DNA from 3 places in the Peribacillus sp. NPDC097675 genome. Region 3 is predicted to be linked to each of the others. Evidence: riboswitches for the same ligand, from Rfam matches in the RefSeq annotation. Region 3 holds a riboswitch; each other region holds the start of a gene.
The links. Region 3 has a riboswitch for S-adenosylmethionine ahead of ACQKL5_RS11380 (5-methyltetrahydropteroyltriglutamate--homocysteine S-methyltransferase). Riboswitches for the same ligand answer to the same signal wherever they lie in the genome.

Region 1 (3,277 bases), 140 kb from region 3:
AGGAACGGGATGGAGCGGAAAATATTAACGAAAGCACTCAATACCCCATTGATGCCCCGATTCTCCCACATATTCCCCTTACCTGTTAAAAAGAGAAGCAAACCCAATAATATGCCCAGAATAAAGGTAGCTACAACCGAGATACTTGTCATATATAGCGTTTCTTTCGTCGCTTCGATAATGTCTTCCCAATCTACATTCGGCAATAATTCTTCAAGCATGAGTAATCACCTCCACGCCAACTTGCTGTGCTTTTATGAATTCGATTGCGCGGAGCATTTCATCTTCATTACCATCAAGGTGAATAAACAATGTTCCATATGAACCGCTTCTGGTTTGAGAAATTTTCCCTTGGACAATATTGACTTCCAACTCGAAATTACGAACCAATTTGGTGATTAACGGGCTCTCTGCATGATCTCCGACAAATGTCAGCTGAATCACTTTTCCAGCTGGATATCGTTCAAACAAATGCTCCATCGTTTCTCTTGTCTCTTCTGGTTCTGTCACCTGTTGAACAAAACGCTTGGTCATTTGTTCTTTCGGATTTCTGAAAACGTCCAAAACAGCTCCTTGTTCCACTACCCGGCCATTTTCCATCACCGCAACCCGGTTGCAAATTTTACGGATGACATGCATCTCGTGTGTAATCAAGACAATCGTCAATCCCAGTCGCTGGTTGATGTCCACAAGCAATTCCAAGATTGAATCCGTTGTTTGGGGATCCAAAGCGGACGTCGCTTCATCACACAATAGCACTTTCGGGTTATTGGCAAGGGCCCTCGCTATACCAACCCTTTGTTTTTGACCACCACTAAGTTGTGATGGAAAGGCCTTTTCCCTTCCTTCTAGACCGACTAACTTTATCAGTTCATTAACACGTTTGACACGCTCTTGTTTGCCTATTCCCGCAATTTCCAAAGGAAAGGCTATATTTTCCTGCACAGTCCTTGACCACAAGAGGTTAAAGTGTTGAAAAATCATGCTTATCTCTTGACGGGCTTTTCGAAGCTTAGATCCTTTGATAGTGGACACTTCATTTTCTGCAACGACCACCGATCCTTCAGTAGGCGTTTCCAGCCCATTAAGCATCCGGATAAGCGTGCTTTTCCCCGCTCCACTGTACCCTATGATTCCAAAAATCTCACCTTTATTTATCTTTAAATTCACACTATTCACAGCGTGAATCGTTTCATTATTCCCTTTTCCTGTTCGAAAAAGTTTACTAACGTTTGACAATGTAATCATCTATGCTCACCTCTTTATCCAATAAAACCTATGAATTTAGTTGATTTATATTTGTGACATCCTACCATTTATGACTGTAAAGAAATAGAAAAAGCCCTTCTGCATGAGCAGAAAGGCAGGGAAAAGCAGGCCTTCCTCTCATCTCCCAAAGCGATTACGCTTTGTGTGAATTGGCACCTTTCCAAGGAAAATCCTTGTCGGTTGCCGGGTTTCAACGGGCACATCCCTCCACCTCTCTTGATAAGAGCTATATATGGACTATTCTTTTATCATTACGTTCATTTTACTATGGTGAAATTCTATCACAGATAAAAAAGGAGTGCAATGGATAATTACTGAGACACTTGGATTGCTATTAAACTGTTTTTGAGTTCACCGAAACGGTATTCGTCGCTTTTTCAATAGCTTGCTCTAAATCCTCGATTAAATCTTCCACATTTTCTATTCCGATTGATAACCGTACCTGATCTGCACTAACACCTGCTTGAACCAGACCTACCTCGTTCAATTGTTGGTGAGTTGTACTCGCGGGGTGGATAATTAAGCTCTTCGCATCCCCCACATTGGCAACATGTGACCATAACCCCACTGAATTGATGAGTTTCGCCCCCGCTTCACGTCCTCCTTTAATGCCAAATGTCACCACAGATCCAGGTCCCTTAGGCAAGTATTTATCTGCAAGGGCTTTATCGGGATGATCATCATTACCCGGATATGAAACCCAGGAGACTGCCGGATGTTCTTCCAAGAATTGAATGATTGCCCTCGTATTTAAAAGGTGCTCTTTCATCCTTACATGCAGTGTTTCCAAGCCTAGAGTAAACTGGAAGGCACTTTGAGCACTTAAAGTTGGCCCCATATCCCGAAGCAATTGGACACGTGCTTTGGTGATAAAGGCAGCAGGTCCTACTGCCTCGGAGTAGACAAGCCCATCATAACTTGGATCAGGTTCGGTAAAGCCTGGATAGTTAGGTGAATTCCAATCGAATTTACCTCCATCAATAATGACACCGCCTAATGTGGTACCGTTGCCCAATAGCCACTTTGTGGCTGAATGGATGACGATATCCGCTCCGAACTCTATCGGCTGGCACAGATATGGTGTCGCAAAAGTGTTATCGATAATCAATGGGACACCGGATTCATGGGCTATGTCGGCCACCGCTTCTATATCTAGAACCCTTAAACTTGGATTGCCAATCGTTTCAGCGAAAATGGCCTTCGTTCGTGGAGTGATGGCTTTTTTGAAATTTTCCGGATCATCGGGAGAGACGAATTTCACTTTAATTCCGTACTTAGGAAGAGTGTTTTCAAATAGATTATATGTGCCGCCATATAATGTAGAAGCAGCAATAATCTCATCTCCCATAGTAGCAATGTTTAGAATGGCAAGTGTTATCGCAGCCATGCCACTTGCTACTGCCAATCCACCAATGCCTCCTTCCAACAGGGCCATTCTTTCTTCAAAAACGCTGACAGTTGGATTATGAAGCCGTGTATAGATGTATCCACTTTCCTTTAGTCCGAACAGATTCGCCGCATGATCTGTATCTTTGAACAAATAAGCATTGCTTTGATAAATAGGCACAGCACGGGCGCCCGTTTCGTCAAGCTGAAGGCCACCATGCACACTTAAAGTTTCAAAACGGAAATTTTTCTCTGTCATCATTTTCTCCCCTTTTTCTATGGTTTTAGTAGGAATTATTAGGGATGCTATCTCATTGCTTATGAAAAAAGAAGAAGTTTGACCCCTCTTCGCTCTGAATACTCACGCTGAAGGAATTATCTTTAAAAAGCAGAAGTGAAACTATCTTTTTTCTTCTCTTTTACGAACCACTAAACGATTCAACATATACTTATTACAAAATATAGCACTTTAGTCGTAGCCAGTCAACAAACTATTAGAATATTCAATTATTTTATAAAATTACTATATTGCTTTTTGCATACAACAAAAAACCAATCCTACAGGATCGGCTTTTAGCTTATTTCTTTCATCAATCCATATAAATAGGGTACGGACTGAAAG
Region 2 (3,277 bases), on a different contig from region 3:
CGAACTAGTTAAGGTAGTGATTGCCGTGAACATGCCAGTCAGCGTCATTTTCCGTAATAATTTGCTCATACTTAACATTCAAAGCGGCCAATCATGTTCGTTGTGAACCATATCCCAAAATAAATATTCATATCGGGAGGTCATTAAAAAGTGTTTCTCTAATTTATTTTGTTCTTTTTCAGGTAAACCTTCAGTCAGCTCATCTAAAAGCTTAGCTAACCATATATGGGATTCGGCGAATTCAGGAGATGAATACGATTCAATCCACTGGGCATAACGATTTGTCGGTAACGCTTTTCCGTTTTGTTCTTTTAATAGCAGACCAATCTCATAATAATCCCAAGCACATGGAAGCAAACAGGCGACAATGTCAGCCAGTGTCCCGTGATGTGCGGCATTTAGCATATAGCCTGTATAGGCAAGGGTAATGGGCGTGGGTTCGGTTTTTTCTAATTCTTCCGAGCTGATTCCGAACTCTTTGCAGTAGTTCCGATGCAAATTCATTTCTACATGGAGAGTCTCATTTAAAATACCTGCAAACTTGGCCATGGTTTCCATATCGTTAGCCTTGATAGCACCTAAAGCGAAAAGTTTGGAATACTCGATAAGATAGATATAATCCTGCTTCAAGTAATAGGCAAATTTACTTTCTGAAAGCGTTCCATCTCCAATTGCCTGAACAAAGGGATGTGTATGATTCCTTTTCCAGATTTCTTTTGCACGATTGTGAAGTCTCTCGCTGAAAGATTCTAATTGGGTATTCGTCATGGTTTTTTCCTCCTTGATTTCATTCACATACTTAGGAAGGCTTAGTGCTTATAAATGAAGAACAGCCGCTTTCAATTAGAAAGCGGCTGTTCTAGGAATGGACGGATCCCTTTACAACCTGCTTTCCTCCGCTGGTATGACCCAGATCAGGTACAAAGGGTTTGATTCTCAGCCTAATGGCTCCCCTAGCAGTCTGCTATTAAATTACATAAAAAACCCGTTCCTGAAAACGGAACGGGGTAGATGGATAAAGTCAAACGTACGAAGACGATATCATCCACTTTCCTCCGCCGGTATGAGCCGGGTCAGGTTCAAAGGGTCCGGAACAACATTCCATCTCAGTCTTTATAAAGACTCCCCTAGTGGTAATTCGTATGTGATTAGTGTCATCATAACAGATAAAAAGGAAAATGCAACCGAAAAGCCCGTTTTCTAAAAGAGTTTAATAGGTGAAAAGTATAAAAAATATTGAATGCAATTGACTTTTGGTTGTTATTGATATAAAATCATGTCGAAATCATTTATATATCATATTCTTATCCAGAGAGGTGGAGGGACTTGGCCCTAAGAAACCTCGGCAACAGGCCCATCGTGGTACTGTGCTTCTTCCAACAAGCGTATGCTTGGGAGATAAGAAGAGACGAACGGACCTCTGTCAACCTCTTCTTGGATTAGAAGGGGTTTTTATTTTTGTTAAATGATGTTTAAGGAAACTGCAAAAAAGGTATATATATTTTGGCTTAAGCGAAGCCTATAAGATTAAGCTTATTCAGAAGTATGAACCTAAGGAAAGGAGCCATTTATATGGCAGAGTTTTTCGAGAAAAAAGAACAGAGGAGAGCATTATTGATAGAAGAACTACTATCTAATGGTGTATATAAAACCTCTGATGAAAAGCATTTATATGATGCTCCATTAAAAGCTCTTGAGGATGAATATAGAATTATTATAGATAGAACAGGTAATGAGTCACCTCCAGAATGTATGACATAGCTAATATGTTACTATCATTAAATTAATAGCTAAAAGAAAAGAAGAAGCATTTGCTGCATGATAGAGCAAGTGCTTCTTCTTTTTATAAACTGACATAATTAGTACATAAATTGGTATGTGTATGGGTAAATTTTCACACATATACCTTGAAAAAACATATTTAAATCATAGAATATGATTGATTTTAACTAGTATTTTGATTATGATGAAAAGTGTAAAATACTTGAAAAAATGGGAAGTGATAATATTGCAGTATTCTCATATAACAGTGGATAAAATAGAAGAAAAGCGAAAAGAAATGATCAAGTTAGCAACGAATTATGGTTTTACAAGCAGACTTGCCGTTCAAGCAAGCCAAGAGTTGGATTCGTTGCTAAACGCTGTGACATCTGTAAAATACTTAGATCATGCACTTCCAAAAAATTAAATTGAATAAAGTTCTTCTAAAAACAAATCTAGTCCATTGCCTCTAAATGAGTCATGTAGTGACACGTTTACCAAGGATGACCAAATCGCGTTCCACTCCATCGAGTTCTGCCACTTTTGGTAAATGGGCCCACTTTTCAAAACCGAATTTAGAAAAAAGGTTAATGCTTGGTTTATTGTGAGCGAAAATGAATCCAAGAAGTGTCTTTACTCCTACATTTGGACTCACCTCTATAGCTTTTTGAATCGAAGTCTGTCCGATTCCCTTTCCACGAAAATCATCATCAAGATAAATGCTGATTTCAGCCGTAGAATCATATGCAGGTCTACCATAGAAAGATTGAAAGCTCATCCATCCAGCTGTTTTCCCTTCATAAGTAATTATATACAATGGACGTTTATGGATAGAATGTTCATCAAACCATTTCAAACGTGATTCTACTGTAATTGGTTCTGTATCTGCCGTAACCATCCTCGAAGCGATTGTGGAATTGTAAATATCCACGATTTTAGGCAAATCCTCTATTACTGCTTCCCTAAACTCTATATCCTCATTCATCATTTTGCTCCCATCCATATTTTTTAAGCTTTATTCCCCATTCACCAAGGTGCAATTAGGAAAGATTTCTCTTATCATACACTTTCACGAGTTTTTCTTACAATTGATTTGAAGGTTAGGCTAGTCCTCTTTTTGGGTATAAATTAAATTAAATACTTCCTAGCGAATACAAAAGGAGAAAGATCTTACATGAAAAAGATAGTTGGCTTATTATTTATTGTACTTGTTATATGTATAGTTGCCTACGCGTTTCAGGCAACGGATGCAAAAAACGATCAAAGAGTCATGGCTTTTGGAGATTCACTGACTTATGGTAAGGGAGATAAAGATGGGGAAGGGTATATAGATGACCTGAAACAGGAAACGAATGATGCAGATTCGGAAAAGAAAGTGCAATTCTGGAATTATGGGATAAAAGGTCAGGAAACGGACGGGGTCATTAAACAGCTTGAAGATACAGAAATTAACACGAAACTGGATAAGGCTGATACTTTTATCGTTTATATCGGAATAAACGATTTGATTAATAGT
Region 3 (3,277 bases):
AAGCGAATCAAGGGTATAGATACATTACCATTAACGGAAGCGAACCAAATGTCGCTATAGGATCCTCAACATCTGATGACGTAAATTCCAATACGATTATTGAATCTCACCAATTTACACTAGCTAATTATGATGAATATGGTGATTCCATCACTGTAGCTGTACATGGGGAAGATTTATTCGGAAGAAAAGGGAATTGGGATGTCTCCTTTCCTTTGGAAAAAGTAGAAGGTACGATTCAAACATTTACACCACATGCAAAAGTTCAAACAGAGGACCGTATCTATACATTATCGGTAGACCAGGTATCCTTTCTTCCACTATCCACTAGGATCGATTTGACTCTGGATTATCCTTCGGAAATGGACGAAAATGACACATGGCCATCATTTCCCTATGTCGTGACAGACGACCAAGGACATGTATACAAAGATTTAGAACTCCAATATGGACAAGTGGATGCGAGTGGACACAAAATCGTATTAGCCCTTCCGCCTATGAACACGGTCCCAAAGACATTAACCATTCAACCACACTATGATAACGGAGATCCTGGTACACCCAACTATGGTGAAATCGTAGATTTGAAGGTTGAAGTCCCATTGAATTAGCCTACCCACAAAAGAAGCAGTCAGAGCTAAACGCCTGACTGCTTCTGCTATTCAATCTCCTTTTATTCAAAATGCAAGGTATAGTCTTCTGCTTTAATCCATTTCAATTTCTTAGAGAAAACGTAGATCAGCACAAGGTTCAACACAATCGGAAGAATGAAGAAAATAACGATCATGATTGTTATATTACTACCAATCCATCCCCCTTCAGCTAGTTTCATATAATTTAAAGGACCAACTAAACCCGATAAACCAAATCCAGCACTATAGGGCGTTCCTTGTATATTTAACATACCTGCCAACGCTCCTAGTATTGCTGCCGTGATCAGCATGGGAAAGGCGATTTTCGGTTTCATGAAGAAATTCCGCATTTGAATCTTAGGAGAACCTAGTACATGTGCTAAGGCCGTTCCGAGCGAGTTCGCTTTGTAACTAGCAATGGCTAAGCCAACACCTGCTGCTACGATTCCTAGGTTAGCCGCACCAGAACCTATACCGGAAAGCATAATGACCGTCGCTACCCCCACTGTTGAAATGGGTGACAAAATGATAAGACAGAAAATAACGGAAATGATTGCTCCCATTACAATAGGTTGCAACGAGGTCACGTTAGCAATGGCGACACCCAGTAACCCTGTGGAGGATTTCACAAAGGGCAAAATGAGATACCCTATCATACCCGGTATTAAGATGCTTAAAGTCGGCATCAAAAGAATGGCATACGCTTTTAATTTATCTCCGATTAATTGAAGGAACAAAACGGTCAATGCTGCCGTGATTCCTGTGTTGATCACGACACCAATCCCATTTAAGGCAAACAAACCGTCAGCTGTTTTCTGAATGGCACCACTTCCTACCATGGCCGCAATCCCGATACTCGCCGTCTGGGTCGTTGATAATTTGAATGTAATCCCGACCATCATCCCAATCATGACTGGTAACAGGCTCATGACGAAAACAGTGATATCAAGTATGTGTTGTAATGCCGGGAAATGAGGGATTATTAGCTTAAGTATTTCCCCTAACAAAGCATTGGGAATTAATGAAACGACAATGCCTAGGCTCATCCCCGTCAATAATTTATGGAAAAAATCCTTCATATGACTTATCTCCTATCTCGCTATAATGTACATAATTATAAGAAATATTCTGACAACAGTCAAAGGATTTTTTTAATACTTTACCGCGAAAGTGTATAAAAGTAATATATGCTTCTAGCAAATCCCTTAAGCAGAAACTTCCTGTTTTAATAGATACATGTTAATCTTTTCTATTTTCTAAATTATCTGCATTTTACCTTGACCTTTATTAACACTACCTGTATAGTCGTAATTAATTGAATAGTTCACATTCTTATCCAGAGAGGTGGAGGGACTGGCCCTTTGATACCTCAGCAACAGACTTTACTGTACTGTGCTAATTCCAGAAGTGTAAAACTTGAAGATAAGAAGAGTAAATAAGCATAGCTGATTAAACCTCTTCTTTTTTTAAGAAGAGGTTTTTATATTTTAATAAGGAAAGTAGGAATCTACCATGACCATCACTTTAACGAAAGCTCCTTTTAAAGCCGATCACGTAGGAAGTCTATTAAGACCAGAAAGTGTACATCTAGCAAGAAAGCAACGGAAAGAAGGATTAATCACCGCAGAACAATTACGCGAGGTTGAAACGCAGGAAATAAAGCGTATCGTCGATAAACAAATTGAAATTGGATTAGAGGCAGTCACTGACGGGGAATTCAGACGCACCTGGTGGCACTTTGACTTCTTGGAACATTTAAATGGAATCGAAGGGTATGTCACGGAAAAAGGCCTTACCTTTGATGGAATCGAAACAGAACGTTATAACGTTCGGAATACTGGAAAAATCTCTTTTAACCCCGATCACCCCTTTATTAAAGACTTTATCGAGTTTAATGAAATCGTTGGTGGTCGGGCAGTAGCGAAACAAACCATTCCTAGTCCCAATCAATTATTTGCTGTAGGTGTCCATAATCAAGAAATCTATCCTGACATCGAAGATTATGCAAAGGATATTATTAAAGCCTATCAAGATGCCTTACAGGCCTTTTACGATGCCGGTGTACGTTATATACAATTAGATGATGTATACATAGCCAGGCTTTCCGCTCCGGACTTCCAGTTCAAAGATGGCACATATTCAAGAGAACAATTAATTGATTTAGCGTTACGCGTGATTAATGGTACATTGGAGGGAAAACCTGAAGATCTTGTTGTAACGACTCACCTTTGTCGTGGGAACTACCAATCAACTTGGGCATTCGAAGGGAGCTATGCTCGGATCGCACCGACTTTATTGGCTAAAGAACAAGTAGATGGATTCTTCTTGGAATATGATGATGATCGTTCAGGAGATTTTAAACCATTAGAGTACATTCCAAATGGCGGTGCGCAAGTCGTTCTTGGAATCGTTACATCGAAGAATGGGGAACTTGAAGATAAAGAAGCTGTTAAAGCACGGATTGAGGAAGCGTCAAAATACGTGCCACATGAACAACTATGCTTAAGCCCGCAATGTGGTTTCGCTTCCACTCATCTTGGTAACAAACTAACAGAAGAACAACAGTGGGAAAAATTGAAATTCGTTGTGGATGTCGCCAAAGAAGTGTGGGAATGAATGAAATAGGGACAAGCCTCAGGCTTGTC

Region 1: linked by a shared signal. The riboswitch ahead of ACQKL5_RS12105 (methionine ABC transporter ATP-binding protein) and the one ahead of ACQKL5_RS11380 (5-methyltetrahydropteroyltriglutamate--homocysteine S-methyltransferase) in region 3 are both predicted to bind S-adenosylmethionine.
Region 2: linked by a shared signal. The riboswitch ahead of ACQKL5_RS06490 (Fur-regulated basic protein FbpA) and the one ahead of ACQKL5_RS11380 (5-methyltetrahydropteroyltriglutamate--homocysteine S-methyltransferase) in region 3 are both predicted to bind S-adenosylmethionine.

What each region holds. Positions count from the first base shown of each region.
Region 1 is NZ_JBNNSK010000007.1:151,361-154,637, forward strand. Features, by position in the region: gene ACQKL5_RS12100 (methionine ABC transporter permease) at 1-221, opposite strand, end outside; gene ACQKL5_RS12105 (methionine ABC transporter ATP-binding protein) at 214-1,248, opposite strand; SAM riboswitch class I at 1,384-1,495, opposite strand; gene ACQKL5_RS12110 (O-acetylhomoserine aminocarboxypropyltransferase/cysteine synthase family protein) at 1,604-2,914, opposite strand; gene ACQKL5_RS12115 (thioredoxin family protein) at 3,229-3,277, opposite strand, start outside.
Region 2 is NZ_JBNNSK010000003.1:211,119-214,395, forward strand. Features, by position in the region: gene thiW (energy coupling factor transporter S component ThiW) at 1-69, opposite strand, end outside; gene tenA (thiaminase II) at 79-768, opposite strand; TPP riboswitch at 875-965, opposite strand; TPP riboswitch at 1,034-1,139, opposite strand; SAM riboswitch class I at 1,302-1,405, shown strand; gene ACQKL5_RS06490 (Fur-regulated basic protein FbpA) at 1,573-1,761, shown strand; gene ACQKL5_RS06495 (aspartyl-phosphate phosphatase Spo0E family protein) at 2,009-2,188, shown strand; gene ACQKL5_RS06500 (N-acetyltransferase family protein) at 2,240-2,746, opposite strand; gene ACQKL5_RS06505 (GDSL-type esterase/lipase family protein) at 2,936-3,277, shown strand, end outside.
Region 3 is NZ_JBNNSK010000007.1:14,371-17,647, forward strand. Features, by position in the region: gene ACQKL5_RS11370 (DUF4179 domain-containing protein) at 1-611, shown strand, start outside; gene ACQKL5_RS11375 (PTS transporter subunit IIC) at 674-1,711, opposite strand; SAM riboswitch class I at 1,962-2,061, shown strand; gene ACQKL5_RS11380 (5-methyltetrahydropteroyltriglutamate--homocysteine S-methyltransferase) at 2,145-3,248, shown strand.